One region of the Pseudomonas petroselini genome, then DNA from elsewhere that is predicted to be linked to it. Evidence: predicted binding sites of a transcription regulator. Region 1 holds the regulator's gene; the other holds the start of a gene.
The links. The regulator sigma-54, encoded in region 1, starts transcription at its own class of promoters, with help from an activator protein. The targets are predictions, from matches to a motif close to ANTGGCATNNANNTTGCTNT.
Positions count from the first base shown of each region.

Region 2: the regulator sigma-54 is predicted to act here: its motif matches at 5,013-5,032, upstream of glnA (type I glutamate--ammonia ligase).

Region 1 covers NZ_CP173614.1:1,801,588-1,808,938, reverse strand. The annotation lists gene ACI512_RS08440 (KpsF/GutQ family sugar-phosphate isomerase) at 75-1,049, shown strand; gene ACI512_RS08435 (HAD family hydrolase) at 1,050-1,574, shown strand; gene lptC (LPS export ABC transporter periplasmic protein LptC) at 1,583-2,155, shown strand; gene lptA (lipopolysaccharide transport periplasmic protein LptA) at 2,142-2,675, shown strand; gene lptB (LPS export ABC transporter ATP-binding protein) at 2,675-3,400, shown strand; gene ACI512_RS08415 (RNA polymerase factor sigma-54) at 3,586-5,079, shown strand; gene hpf (ribosome hibernation-promoting factor, HPF/YfiA family) at 5,227-5,532, shown strand; gene ptsN (PTS IIA-like nitrogen regulatory protein PtsN) at 5,543-6,007, shown strand; gene rapZ (RNase adapter RapZ) at 6,010-6,867, shown strand; gene ACI512_RS08395 (HPr family phosphocarrier protein) at 6,884-7,156, shown strand; gene ACI512_RS08390 (ZIP family metal transporter) at 7,193-7,351, opposite strand, start outside.
Region 2 covers NZ_CP173614.1:1,069,043-1,076,393, reverse strand. The annotation lists gene ACI512_RS05085 (glycogen/starch/alpha-glucan phosphorylase) at 1-483, opposite strand, end outside; gene ACI512_RS05080 (YkgJ family cysteine cluster protein) at 723-1,157, shown strand; gene typA (translational GTPase TypA) at 1,384-3,204, opposite strand; gene thiI (tRNA uracil 4-sulfurtransferase ThiI) at 3,344-4,798, opposite strand; gene glnA (type I glutamate--ammonia ligase) at 5,133-6,539, shown strand; gene ACI512_RS05060 (DUF6124 family protein) at 6,616-6,852, opposite strand; gene ACI512_RS05055 (chorismate mutase) at 7,280-7,351, shown strand, end outside.

The DNA of each region.
Region 1 (7,351 bases):
GACGAACTTGCGTGAGGGAATTGATCATTACCGCTATAATCGCCGACTTTTCGTCAGGCTATACGATTTCAGACATGAGCCAATCCAGCGACCTTATTCAATCCGCACAACGCACCATCCGCCTCGAGCTTGAAGCCGTAGAAGGCTTGCTGGCGCATATCGACGCAGATTTCGTACGCGCCTGCGAGATGATTCTGGCCAGCAAGGGCCGCGTTGTCGTGGTCGGCATGGGCAAGTCGGGCCACGTTGGCAACAAGATCGCCGCCACCCTGGCCAGCACCGGGACCACCGCGTTTTTCGTGCACCCCGCCGAAGCCAGTCACGGCGACATGGGCATGATCACCAAGGATGACATCATCCTGGCGCTGTCCAACTCCGGCAGCACTAACGAAATCGTGACCCTGTTGCCGCTGATCAAGCGCCTGGGCATCCAGATGATCAGCATCACCGGCAACCCGGAATCGACGCTGGCCAAGGCCGCCGAAGTCAACCTCAACGTTCACGTGGACCACGAAGCCTGCCCGCTGAACCTGGCGCCGACTTCCTCCACCACTGCCGCCCTGGTGATGGGTGATGCCCTGGCGGTGGCGCTGCTGGAGGCGCGTGGATTTACCGCCGAGGACTTTGCGTTTTCGCACCCGGGGGGCGCCCTGGGCCGCCGCCTGCTGCTGAAAGTGGAAAACGTCATGCACTCGGGTGATGAGTTGCCCCACGTCCAGCGCGGCACCCTGCTGAAGGACGCGCTGATGGAAATGACTCGCAAGGGTTTAGGCATGACGGTGATCCTGGAAGCCGATGGCCGCCTGGCCGGGGTGTTCACCGACGGTGACTTGCGCCGCACCCTGGACCGCACCATCGACATCCACACCGCCAGCATCGACGCAGTGATGACACCTCACGGCAAGACCGCGCGCCCCGAAATGCTGGCAGCCGAGGCCTTGAAAATCATGGAAGACCACAAGATCGGCGCACTGGTGGTGGTCGATGGCGACGACCGCCCGATTGGCGCCCTGAACATGCACGACTTGCTGCGTGCGGGAGTGATGTAAATGACCAGCGACCTGTTGCAACGCGGTAAAAACATCAAGCTGGCGATTTTCGACGTTGACGGCGTGCTGACCGATGGCCGCTTGTACTTCCTCGAAGACGGCAGTGAATTCAAGACTTTTAACACCCTCGACGGCCAGGGCATCAAGATGCTGATGGCGTCGGGCGTGCAAACGGCGATTATCAGCGGCAGAAAAACCCCCGTTGTGGAACGTCGCGCACAAAACCTGGGGATTCCTCACCTGTATCAGGGCCGCGAGGATAAACTGGTGGTTCTGGACGAGCTTCTTGGCCAACTCAACCTAAGCTATGAGCAGGTCGCCTACTTGGGCGATGACTTGCCCGACTTGCCGGTGATCCGCCGAGTGGGCCTGGGCATGGCGGTCGCCAACGCGGCAGCCTTTGTTCGCGAGCACGCCCATGGCATCACTACCGCCCGTGGCGGTGAAGGTGCCGCACGCGAGTTCTGCGAGCTGATCCTGCGAGCCCAGGGTAGCCTTGAAGCGGCCCACGCCGCCTACTTATAGAGCGTTTTATGCTGAGCAAAAAGATTCGCAACTTCCTGTTATTCGGGGTCATCGCTGCGCTGTTCCTGGCGGTGGGCTACTGGAATATCAGCCCGGAGCGCTTTCTCGACCAGCCTGCCGCACAGGTTGACGAAGGCGCTATCGACTATTACGCCACCAATGCCAAGAGCGTGCAGTTCCTGCCCGACGGCAAAGTGCAGTACGAGATGACCTCGGACAAGGTCGAACACGTCAAGGCCAGCGAAGTCACCCTGCTGACCAACCCCGACATGAACATTTACCGCGGTACCGAGTTCCCATGGCACGTCACCAGCAAACGTGGCGAGGTCAACCCGGACGGTACCGAGGTGGAACTGATCGACTCGGTGCGCGTTGCGCGCACTGACGATAAAAAACGTGAGACCGTGATTACCAGCAGTCGCATGACCGTATTCCCGCAGAAGCAATATGCGCAGACCGAGCAAGACGTTAGAATCGACGGCGCTGGCGGTGTATCGACTGGCAAGGGAATGAAAGCGTATTTGAAAGAAAGCAGGATACACCTGCTATCGAACGTAAGAGGACAGTATGAGGCTCGTTAAAACTCTCCCTATTTTGCTCGGTCTGGGCGCAGCACTGGGAAGCGTGAGCGCCTGGGCTCTGCCGAACGATAGCCAGCAACCGATCCACATCTCGGCTGACGATGCGCAGTTGGATGATAAACAAGGCGTCGCCACCTATACCGGCGGCGTGATCATCACCCAAGGCTCGATGAAGATCACTGGTAATACCGTGACCCTGACTCGCACCCCGGCTGGCGACATTGATGTGGTGACCTCGGTCGGCAACCTGGCTTACTTCGAACAGAAGCAGTCCGCTGCCGATACCGGTCCGATGAAGGGCTACGGCAAGACCATCCAGTATCACGCCCAGCAGAACCGCATCGTACTGATCGACCAGGCGAAAGTACTCAGCCCGGACGGCAACTCCACGGAAGGTGAAAAGATCACCTATGACACCGTGAAACAGATCGCTAACGCCGGTCGCGCCAATGGCAACAAGGTCACTGCACCTCGTCCACGGATCGACATGGTCATCCAGCCGAAGAAGAAGGCCGAGTAATGGCAACCCTGAAAGCCCAGCATCTGGCCAAGGCCTATAAAAGCCGTCAGGTCGTGCGCGACGTCAGCCTGTCGATCGACAGCGGCCAGATCGTCGGCTTGCTCGGCCCTAACGGCGCCGGCAAGACCACCTGCTTCTACATGATCGTCGGCCTGGTCCAGGCGGATCAGGGCCGCGTACTGATCGACGACCTGGACGTGAGCCACCAGCCGATGCACGGCCGCGCCCGCGCCGGTATCGGCTATCTCCCGCAGGAAGCGTCGATCTTCCGCAAACTGTCGGTCGCCGATAACATCATGGCCATCCTCGAGACCCGCAAGGAACTCGACCGTGACGGCCGTCGCAAGGAGCTGGAAAGCCTGCTGCAGGAGTTCCACATCAACCATATCCGCGACAACCTCGGCATGAGCCTGTCCGGCGGTGAGCGTCGCCGTGTGGAAATCGCCCGCGCCCTGGCCACTGCGCCCAAGTTCATCCTGCTGGACGAACCGTTTGCGGGCGTCGACCCGATCTCGGTGGGCGACATCAAACAGATCATCCATCACCTCAAGGCCAAGGGCATTGGCGTGCTGATCACCGACCACAACGTCCGTGAGACCCTCGATATCTGCGAAACAGCGTATATCGTCAACGATGGCCAGCTGATCGCCGAAGGTGATTCCGCCACCATCCTGGCCAACGAGCTGGTCAAGGAAGTGTACCTGGGTCACGAGTTCCGCCTGTAAACACCGTGGTGTCACGGCTGTTCGCCAAGGTGCGCGGGAGTCAATGAAAACCTCCGGATTTTTATTGTTACCGCGCTCTAGGCAAAGCCCCCGACATCAGGCATATAATTTGCTTATGTTTGGCGCTCACGCGCCCTGTCGTGGATGGCGCATTGCGCCGGCGAATAAGGTGTTAAGCCCCTGCCATGAAACCATCGCTAGTCCTGAGAATGGGCCAGCAGCTGACGATGACACCGCAGCTGCAACAGGCCATCCGCCTGCTCCAATTGTCGACCCTGGACCTGCAACAGGAAATCCAGGAGGCCCTGGAGTCCAATCCGATGCTCGAACGCCAGGAGGAAGGCGACGACTTCGATAATGCAGACCCGCTGGCCGATAATATCGAGCAAAAACCCAATCCCGACGTGCAGGAACCCTCCTACCAGGAAACCGCCCCTACGGTGGATAACCTTGAGGAAGGCGACTGGAACGAACGCATTCCCAACGAGCTTCCGGTCGACACGGCCTGGGAAGACGTCTACCAGACCAGCGCCAGCAGCCTGCCCAGCAATGACGATGACGAGTGGGACTTCACCACCCGCACCTCCGTTGGCGAGAGCCTGCAGAGCCACCTGCTGTGGCAACTGAACCTTGCGCCGATGTCGGACACCGATCGCTTGATCGCCGTGACCCTGATCGACTGCATCAATAACCAGGGTTACTTGGACGAGACGCTCGAAGAAATTCTTGAAGCCTTCGATCCGGAGCTGGATATCGAGCTGGACGAGATCGAAGCCGTCCTGCACCGCATCCAACAGTTCGAGCCCGCCGGCATCGGCGCACGCACCCTCAGCGAATGCCTGTTGCTGCAATTGCGCCAGTTACCGGCCAAGACCCCCTGGCTCGCCGAAGCCCAGCGCCTGGTGACCGATTACATCGACCTGCTGGGCAGCCGCGACTACAGCCAGTTGATGCGCCGCATGAAGCTCAAGGAAGACGACCTGCGCCAGGTCATCGAGCTGGTACAGAGCCTCAACCCGCGTCCTGGCTCACAAATCGAATCGAGCGAAGCCGAATACGTGGTTCCCGATGTGATTGTGCGCAAGGACAACGAGCGCTGGCTGGTAGAGCTGAACCAGGAATCGGTGCCGCGCCTGCGGGTGAACCCGCAATACGCCGGCTTCGTACGTCGCGCCGATACCAGTGCCGACAACACCTTCATGCGCAACCAGTTGCAGGAAGCGCGCTGGTTCATCAAGAGCCTGCAAAGCCGCAACGAAACCCTGATGAAAGTCGCCACCCAGATCGTCGAGCATCAGCGCGGCTTCCTGGAGTACGGCGACGAAGCGATGAAACCGCTGGTGCTGCATGACATCGCCGAAGCGGTCGGCATGCATGAATCGACGATTTCCCGGGTGACCACGCAAAAATTCATGCATACCCCTCGGGGTATTTATGAACTGAAATACTTTTTCTCCAGCCACGTCAGCACCTCCGAAGGCGGTGAATGCTCGTCCACGGCGATCCGCGCGATCATCAAAAAACTGGTTGCTGCTGAAAATCAGAAAAAGCCATTGAGTGACAGTAAGATCGCTGGTTTACTGGAGGCACAAGGCATTCAGGTCGCCCGTCGAACCGTCGCCAAGTACCGCGAATCCCTTGGGATCGCGCCTTCCAGCGAGCGTAAGCGTTTGATGTGACGGGCGGGCCACAGCGTTCCGGGATGCGTTTTAAAACTCGCCTAGCGGCGATCAGGCAAGATCGACGCGCAGGCAGTTTTAAAATGCAGACCAGTGGCGGGTATTCCTACCCGTCGCGTTATGCACTGGCAACGAAGGAGAAGCTGTATGCAAGTCAACATCAGTGGACACCAACTGGAAGTTACCAAGCCCCTGCGTGAGTACACCGAAAGCAAGTTGAACAAGCTTGCGGGGCATTTTGACAAGATCACCAACGTGCAGGTCATCATGGAGGTCGACAAGCTCAAGCAGAAAATCGAGGCCACCCTGCATGTACCGAATGCCAAGCTCGTCGCCAATGCGGAACATGAAGACATGTACGCGGCGATCGACTCGCTCTACGACAAGCTGGACCGCCAACTCATAAAGCATAAGGAAAAGAATCTGCACCTGATGCAAGGTACAGGTCGTTAACTCTCCCCCCATGATCCGACTTGAAACCATCCTGACCCCCGGCCGTTCCCTCGTGAACGTGCCGGGTGGCAGTAAAAAACGCGCCCTCGAACAAATTGCCAACCTGATCGGCCGTGAAGTGCCCGAACTGGATACGCAAGCTGTGTATGAGGCACTGATTGCCCGTGAAAAACTTGGCTCGACCGGTTTTGGCAACGGCATCGCCATTCCCCACTGCCGCCTCAAAGGCTGCGAGACACCTGTCAGCGCCCTGCTGCACCTGGACGCCCCTATCGATTTCGACGCCATCGACGGTGCCCCGGTCGACCTGCTGTTCGTTCTGCTGGTCCCGGAAGCTGCCACCGATGCGCACCTGGAACTGCTCCGGCAGATCGCCAGCATGCTCGACCGCAAGGACGTACGCGACAAACTGCGCAGCGCCAGCAGCAATGAGGCGCTGTACCAGGTTGTCCTGGATGAACAGAACGGGCAGTAACCATGCGCTTGATCATCGTCAGCGGCCGCTCCGGCTCGGGTAAAAGTACCGCCCTCAATGTTCTTGAGGACAACGGTTTCTATTGCATCGATAACCTGCCCGCCGGCCTGCTGCCGGAATTGGCAGAACGCGCGTTGATCCACACTGAACTGGCTCAACCCCTGGTCGCCGTTTCGATTGATGCCCGCAACCTGCCCAGCCACCTGGAGCGATTCCCGCAATTGCTCGAGGAAGTGCGGGCCAAGCACATTCATTGCGATGTGCTGTACCTGGATGCCGACGAAGAGACACTGCTCAAGCGGTTCTCCGAAACCCGCCGGCGTCACCCCCTCAGCAGCCCTCATCGCTCGCTGGCAGAAGCCATCGAAGATGAAACCAAGCTGCTGGGACCGATCATTGACCTCGCCGACCTCAAGATCAACACGACCAGCCTTAACCTGTACCAGCTGCGCGATGCCATCAAGCTGCGCCTGCTGAACCAACCGGAGCCAGGCACGGCGTTTCTGGTGGAGTCGTTTGGTTTCAAGCGCGGCATGCCGGTCGACGCCGACTTGGTATTCGATGTGCGATGCCTGCCCAACCCTTATTGGAAGCCGGAACTGCGTGATCAGTCCGGACTGGATCAGCCCGTCGCCGATTACCTGGCTGCACAACCGGATGTGGAGGAGATGTTCCAGGACATTTCCAGCTACTTGCTCAAATGGTTACCCCGATTTGCTGCCAGCAATCGGGCCTATGTCACCATTGCCATCGGCTGCACCGGCGGTCACCACCGCTCCGTCTATCTGACCGAGCGCCTGGGCCAGGTGCTGCAAAAAACCCTCAAGAACGTCCAGGTCCGCCACCGCGACCTCAGCTGAAAGGAACACCTGCGCGATGCCCGCTCTGGAAATTGAAATCATCAACAAGCTGGGCTTGCACGCCCGGGCGTCAGCCAAGTTCGTCGGCGTTGCCGGACAGTTCCCTTGCCAGATCCGCGCCGGACGCACGCCAGAGTCCATGGTCGATGGCAAAAGCATCATGGCCATGATGATGCTGGCCGCCGGCAAAGGCACCAAGATTCACTTGAAGACAGAAGGTGAACAAGAGCAGGAAGCGATGGATGCCCTGGTGGCGTTGATCAATAACTACTTTGATGAGGGTGAGTAAACTCACCCTTTGAGGCGGGATGAAGTCGCAACGACCTCACCCCAGCGCCGTGTCCATCACCATCATCAAACAAAAACCGATGCACAGTCCCAGGCTGGCGAGCTTTTCGTGACCATTGCGGCGCGACTCGGGGATCACCTCGTGAGTGACGACCAGCAGCATCGCACCAGCGGCCAGGGCCAGGCCCAACGGTAA
Region 2 (7,351 bases), 730 kb from region 1:
GCCATCGACAATCGCCTGGCGGAACAGGCCGTGTTCATAACGGATGCCATAACCGTGGCCGGCAATGCCAAGGGTCGACATGCTCTCCATAAAGCACGCCGCCAAGCGGCCCAGTCCGCCGTTGCCGAGCGCCGCGTCGGGCTCCAGCAGGCGGATGCGCTCCAGGTCGACGCCCAGCTCGGACAGTGCTTCGCGCGCGATTTCCAGCACGCCAAGGTTGCTCAGGCTGTCGTAGAGCAAACGACCGATAAGGAATTCCAGCGAGAGGTAATACACCCGCTTCTGGCCTTTGCGGTAAATCCGCCGGGTATGGTCCATCCAGTGGTCGACCATCTGGTCGCGTGCGGCCAGGGCAATGGCTTCGAACCAGTCATGGTCGAAGGCGTGATCCGGGTCCTTGCCCACCGCGTAGGTGAGTTTGGTCAAGACGGCATCGCGAAATGCGGCTACCTCTGCTTCTCGTGCAAGTGGTTCCTGAGACATCAATTGCGACCTCGGGCGAGATAGAAGGAGTTGCTAGAGCCTAGACGGTCTGACAGACGGTAGACGCTCTGGTTCGGCAGTTTTTTAACTCATTCACCTTTACGCGAATTAGATGCAGGGGTCGTGCCCGTTCAGCCCGCCGGCACACCTTTGAGCTGAAAACCGCAAAATATTGTTCAAAAAATCACCAATCCCGGTATGATCGCGCGCCCGGATACAGCCCCACCTTTGGAACCCTGATGAAGCCTCAATTGATCGCCGCCGCGGAACTCGACCGTCTTGAAACGTGGCAGAAATATTCCGCGCATATGTGCGGTGGTTGCGTGTCCAGCTGCTGCACGCTGCCGGTCGAAGTGAAGATCAAGGACCTGATCCGCATCGGCATCGTCGATGAATTCGAGCGCGGCGACCCGCCGAAGAACATCGCCAAGCGGTTGCAGAAGGAAGGCATCGTCGAGCGTTTCAATTCCAAATCCGAGATCTTTACCCTGCAGCGCATGAGCAACAACGACTGCCTGTACCTGGATCGTAAGACGCGCTTCTGCACTATTTATGACAAGCGCCCGGATACCTGCCGCAACCACCCGAAAATCGGGCCGCGCCCGGGGTACTGTGCGTATAAGCCGAAGGAAGTAGTGCGCGAGACCAAGTTCAAGACCCTCGACAAATTCTGATCCCCTGTAGTGAGCGGGCTTGCCCCGCGCTGGGGGGCGAAGCCGCCCCAACCCAGGCACAGCGTTTCTCCAGTTAGAACGAGGTATCAAGTTTTGGGGCGGCTTCGCCCCCCAGCGCGGGGCAAGCCCGCTCACTACAAGAGCGCGCTCTGCACACAAACTGCAGGCACAAAAAAACGCCCCCGGCCTTTCGACCGGGGGCGTTTTTCATTCAGCCTGAGTTAACTCAGTTCTTGGCTTTCTTGGCAGCGCGGGTACGCTCGCCTTCGTCCAGGATCTTCTTACGCAGGCGGATCGACTTAGGCGTGACTTCGCACAGCTCGTCGTCCTGGATGAATTCCAGGGCCTGTTCCAGGGTGAAGCGAACAGGTGGAACCAGAGCGATGGTTTCGTCTTTACCCGAAGCACGCATGTTGTCGAGCTTCTTGCCTTTGGTTGGGTTGACGCCCATGTCGTTGTCACGGCTGTTCAGACCAACGATCTGGCCGTTGTAGATCTCTTGACCGTGTTCAACGAACAGCTTGCCACGTGCCTGGAGGGTTTCCAGGGAGTAGGTCAGCGCCTTGCCGGTTTCTACCGATACCAGAACACCGTTCTGACGGCCGGACATGTCGCCGGACTTCATGGTGTCGTAGCGATCGAAGATCGAGGTCAGGATGCCAGCACCGTTGGTCAGGGTCAGGAACTGGTTACGGAAACCGATCAGACCGCGAGCAGGGATGTTGTATTCCAGACGTACACGGCCTTTGCCATCCGGCACCATGTTGGTCAGGTCGCCCTTACGCAGGCCCATCTCTTCCATGACCTTGCCCTGGGATTCTTCAGGGGTGTCGATGGTGACGTTTTCGAACGGTTCCTGCTTCACGCCGTCAACAGTACGGATGATCACTTCTGGACGACCAACGCCCATTTCGAAGCCTTCGCGACGCATGGTTTCGATCAGTACCGAGAGGTGCAGCTCACCACGGCCGGAAACCTTGAACTTGTCAGCCGAGTCGCCTTCTTCAACGCGCAGAGCAACGTTGTACAGCAGCTCTTTGTCCAGACGTTCCTTGATGTTACGGGACGTCACGAACTTGCCTTCTTTACCGCAGAAAGGCGAGTCGTTTACCTGGAAGGTCATGGAAACGGTTGGCTCGTCAACGGTCAGAGGCTTCATCGCCTCGACAGTGTCCGGCTGGCACAGGGTGTCGGAGATGAACAGCGAGTCCATACCGCTCACGCACACGATGTCGCCGGCGAACGCTTCTTCAACGTCGATACGGTGCAGACCGTGGTGACCCATCAGCTTCAGGATACGACCGTTACGCTTCTTGCCGTCGGCGCCGATAGCAACAACCGGGGTGTTCGGCTTGACGCTACCACGCGCGATACGGCCAACGCCGATAACACCCAGGAAGCTGTTGTAGTCCAGTGCCGAGATTTGCATCTGGAACGGACCTTCACGGTCAACCTTCGGTGGTGGAACGTGGTCAACGATCGCCTGGTACAGCGGGGTCATGTCTTCCGCCATGGCGGTGTGTTCCAGACCGGCAATACCGTTAAGGGCCGAGGCGTAGATCACCTGGAAATCCAGCTGTTCTTCGGTGGCACCCAGGTTATCGAACAGGTCGAAGATCTGGTCCAGAACCCAGTCCGGACGCGCGCCTGGACGGTCGACCTTGTTGATGCACACGATCGGACGCAGGCCGGCTTCGAAAGCCTTCTTGGTCACGAAACGGGTTTGCGGCATAGGGCCGTCTTGAGCGTCAACCAGCAGCAGAACGGAGTCAACCATCGACATTACGCGTTCTACTTCGCCGCCGAAGTCGGCGTGGCCCGGGGTATCCACGATGTTGATGTGGTAGCCGTTCCAGTTGATCGCGGTGTTTTTAGCCAGGATGGTAATACCGCGCTCTTTTTCCTGGTCGTTGGAGTCCATCACGCGCTCGTCGTTGAGCTCGTTGCGCTCCAGGGTGCCGGATTGACGCAGGAGTTTGTCTACCAGGGTGGTTTTACCATGGTCAACGTGAGCAATGATGGCGATGTTACGTAGATTTTCGATCACTTGTGTATCTCGATCAGAGGATTCGGTGTGCTGACAGGTCGTGGCAGCGATTAACAGTAGAGTCAGGCCTTGCCGTTACAGCTTGACGGCAGAGTCGGGGGGCCGGTGACGCAGGCCACAGGCAAACAGCCCCGGGCTCTTAGCTCGGTCGATAAACGCGCACATTGGCATACCCCTCACTGAGCAAATGGTGGGCATGCAGGCGACTCATCACGCCTTTGTCGCAATACAGCAGGTACTGACGGCTGTTATCCAGTTCCTTGAAACGCGCGTTCAATGCATAGAACGGCAACGTTTGCACGTCGATGCCGGCGATTTCCAGCGGCTCATCCTCAGCGGCATCCGGATGACGGATGTCGACGACGATCTGGCCGGCCAGGGCTTCGCTGACTTCTTCGATCTGCACATCCTGGCCCAGTTCGTCGATAACGCGATCGATCGGGACCAGCTTGGCGTTCTCGAGCGCACGCTCCAGAATCGCCATATCAAACTGTTGTTCTTCGTACTCCACGCGGTTGCGCTTGGCGTGGGTCTTGGGGTTCACCGAGATGACCCCGCAATATTCAGGCATATGCTTGGCAAAGTCAGCGGTGCCGATTTCTTCTGCCAGGTCGATGATGTCCTGCTTGTGGCTGGCGATCAGCGGGCGCAACACCAGCTTTTCGGTGACGCAATCGATCAGCGACAGGTTCGGCAGCGTCTGGCTGGAGACCTGGGAGATCGCTTCACCGGTCACCAGCGCATCAATCTGCAACTGGTCGGCAATCCGGGACGCAGCGCGCAACATCATACGCTTCAAAACTACGCCCATATGACTGTTATCGACTTTGCCGAGAATTTCGCCCAGCACTTCCTCGAAGGGCACACTTACAAATAGCACGCGTTGGGAGCTGCCGTACTTCTTCCAGATAAAGTGCGCGACTTCCATCACGCCCAATTCGTGTGCACGCCCGCCCAGGTTAAAGAAGCAGAAGTGGCTCATCAGGCCGCGGCGCATGATCTGGTAGGCCGCCACCGTGGAATCGAAACCGCCGGACATCAGGACCAGGGTCTGTTCCAGGGCGCCCAGCGGGTAGCCGCCGATGCTGTCGTGCTGGCTGTGGATCACAAACAACCGTTGGTCGCGAATTTCCATGCGCACTTCAATTTGCGGCGCTTTCAGGGAAATTCCGGCGGCGCCGCACTCGCGACGCAGCTTGCTGCCGACATATTTCTCGACATCCATGGAGCTGAAGGTGTGCTTGCCGGCACGCTTGCAGCGCACCGAAAAAATCTTACCTTCAAGCGACTGGCCGTAGTGCTGCTTGCACTTCTCGGTGATGTCGTCGAAGTCGCCCAGTGGGTACTCATCCACCTGCAGGAAATGCGCGATGCCCGGCATGCAGCTCAGGCGCTCGGTCATGTCCTTCAAGGCTTTGGGCTCGGTGATACGGGTTTCCAGCTCGAGATTGTCCCACACGCCGTTCACCACCACAGCCGGGTCCAGATCGCGGAGCACGGCACGGATGTTCTTGGCCAACTGACGGATGAAACGCGTCCGTACCGGTCGGCTTTTGATGGTGATCTCGGGGAAGACTTTAACGATTAATTTCATGGAAACAGCGCGCGCCGGGCCTGCTGAAAAAGGGGGGCGCGGATTATAGCGGAAATCGCTCAAGGTTTAACCAGTTAATATGCACAGTAAGCGCTACGCACTAAATAGGTGCATTTGCGCGCTTTTGCGCCACATTGAGGTGCGCGTTTTTTGGGCTTTTGTCGCAATGCACCGTTATAGGGGCGTTTTTGGAGCAAAAAACCCATGTTGGCGCACTGGCATGCAATTTGCTCTCTTGTGAGGCAGGTTGCCATGGCGGACTATCCGCGCCGGCATCACCCACATTCTAAGGGCTAACTCCACTACCCCAGCCCGAAGCCACCCGGAGGACACTATGTCGAAGTCGGTTCAACTCATCAAAGATCATGACGTTAAATGGATTGATCTGCGCTTCACGGACACCAAAGGCACTCAGCACCACGTGACCATGCCGGCTCGCGATGCGCTGGATGATGCTTTCTTCGAAGAAGGCAAAATGTTCGACGGTTCCTCCATCGCCGGCTGGAAAGGCATCGAAGCCTCCGACATGATCCTGATGCCGGACGACAGCACTGCCGTACTTGACCCGTTCACCGAAGAGCCAACCCTGATCCTCGTCTGCGACGTGATCGAGCCTTCGACCATGCAAGGCTACGACCGCGACCCACGTGCGATCGCCAAGCGTGCCGAGGAATACCTGAAGTCCACCGGTATCGGTGACACCGTATTCGTGGGCCCAGAGCCAGAATTCTTCATCTTCGACCAGGTTAAGTTCAAGTCCGACATCTCCGGTTCCATGTTCAAGATCTACTCCGAACAAGGCTCCTGGATGTCCGACCAAGACGTGGAAGGCGGCAACCATGGCCACCGTCCAGGTATCAAAGGGGGCTACTTCCCAGTTCCGCCGTTCGACCACGACCACGAAATCCGTACCTCCATGTGCAACGCCATGGAAGACATGGGCCTGGTCATCGAAGTGCACCACCACGAAGTGGCCACTGCCGGTCAGAACGAAATCGGTGTGAAGTTCAACACCCTGGTTGCCAAGGCTGACGAAGTACAGACCCTGAAGTACTGCGTACACAACACCGCCGTTGCTTACGGCCGTACCGCTACCTTCATGCCTAAGCCTCTGTACGGCGATAACGGTTCGGGTATGCACGTTCACCTGTCCATCGCCAAAGATGGCAAGAACACCTTCGCTGGCGAAGGTTATGCCGGCCTGTCCGACACTGCCCTGTACTTCATCGGCGGTATCATCAAGCACGGTAAGGCCCTGAACGGCTTCACCAACCCGTCGACCAACTCCTACAAACGTCTGGTCCCAGGTTTCGAAGCACCGGTAATGCTGGCCTACTCGGCACGTAACCGTTCCGCGTCGATCCGTATTCCTTACGTGTCCAGCCCTCGTGCTCGCCGTATCGAAGCCCGCTTCCCGGATCCAGCAGCCAACCCATACCTGGCCTTCGCTGCCCTGGTCATGGCCGGCCTGGACGGTATCCAGAACAAGATCCACCCTGGCGACGCCGCCGACAAAAACTTGTATGACCTGCCGCCTGAAGAGGCCAAAGAGATCCCACAAGTGTGTGGCAGCCTGAAAGAAGCCCTGGAAGAGCTGGACAAGGGCCGTGCGTTCCTGACCAAAGGCGGCGTGTTCAGCGACGACTTCATCGACGCTTACATCGGCCTGAAAAGCGAAGAAGAAATCAAGGTGCGTACCTTCGTACACCCACTGGAATACGAGCTGTACTACAGCTGCTGATCCGGTAGCGCCGCTTCTTAGAGCGGCGTGACAAAAAAGACCTCCTCCGGGAGGTCTTTTTTTTGCCTTGGGATTATCAGATGGCCGCTTGGCGGTCGAGCATCCGGCTGACCATCAACGTGCCCAATGCACTCAACTGGTGGATGGCCAGCGCTGCATCGCGGTGCTTGCCATCCAGATCCTCAGAGAGATCCAGCAACAAGGTGCTGACCGAGGAGAAGGTCTCGAAGCTGTTGATCATCAGGGCTTCGTCGTCGATATCGTCGGCGATTGTGAAGACTGATGGGGGTGGATTTGGGGTTGGCTTGAACATGTCTTAACTTCCTCGAATGAGGCCGCCATCGACTCGCTACTAAACGATAGGGGTGGCAGCTATGCGCAGGTTAGTAGACCGGGGAAGTTAAGCAAAAACCGGCGCATCCGAAGATGCCCTGCACACAGCCGCCATAAGATCGGCGCGGTACGAGCTTAACTTAACCCTCAGGCTACTAAACCTGATCGCTGATGAGCAGCGACCGAGCAACCTTAGAGACGACAAGCCAGCCGTACAAGCCGGCGGATTCTGGCGCACCTGTAGGCAACCACGCAAGTTAAGGTAGCCTCTGACTGACGCCGCTCAAAACCTGCAAACCCAATCTAAATGTGGGAGGGGGCTTGCTCCCGATGGCGGTGGTTCAGTCAAATAGAGGTCAACTGATACCCCCCCATCGGGAGCAAGCCCCTCCCACAGGAGATCACCCTTGAAGTTTCGATTTGTGTTAGCTCTGTTGTTCGTCAGTGCCACTGCGAGTGCCGCGCCACCCACGCTCGAA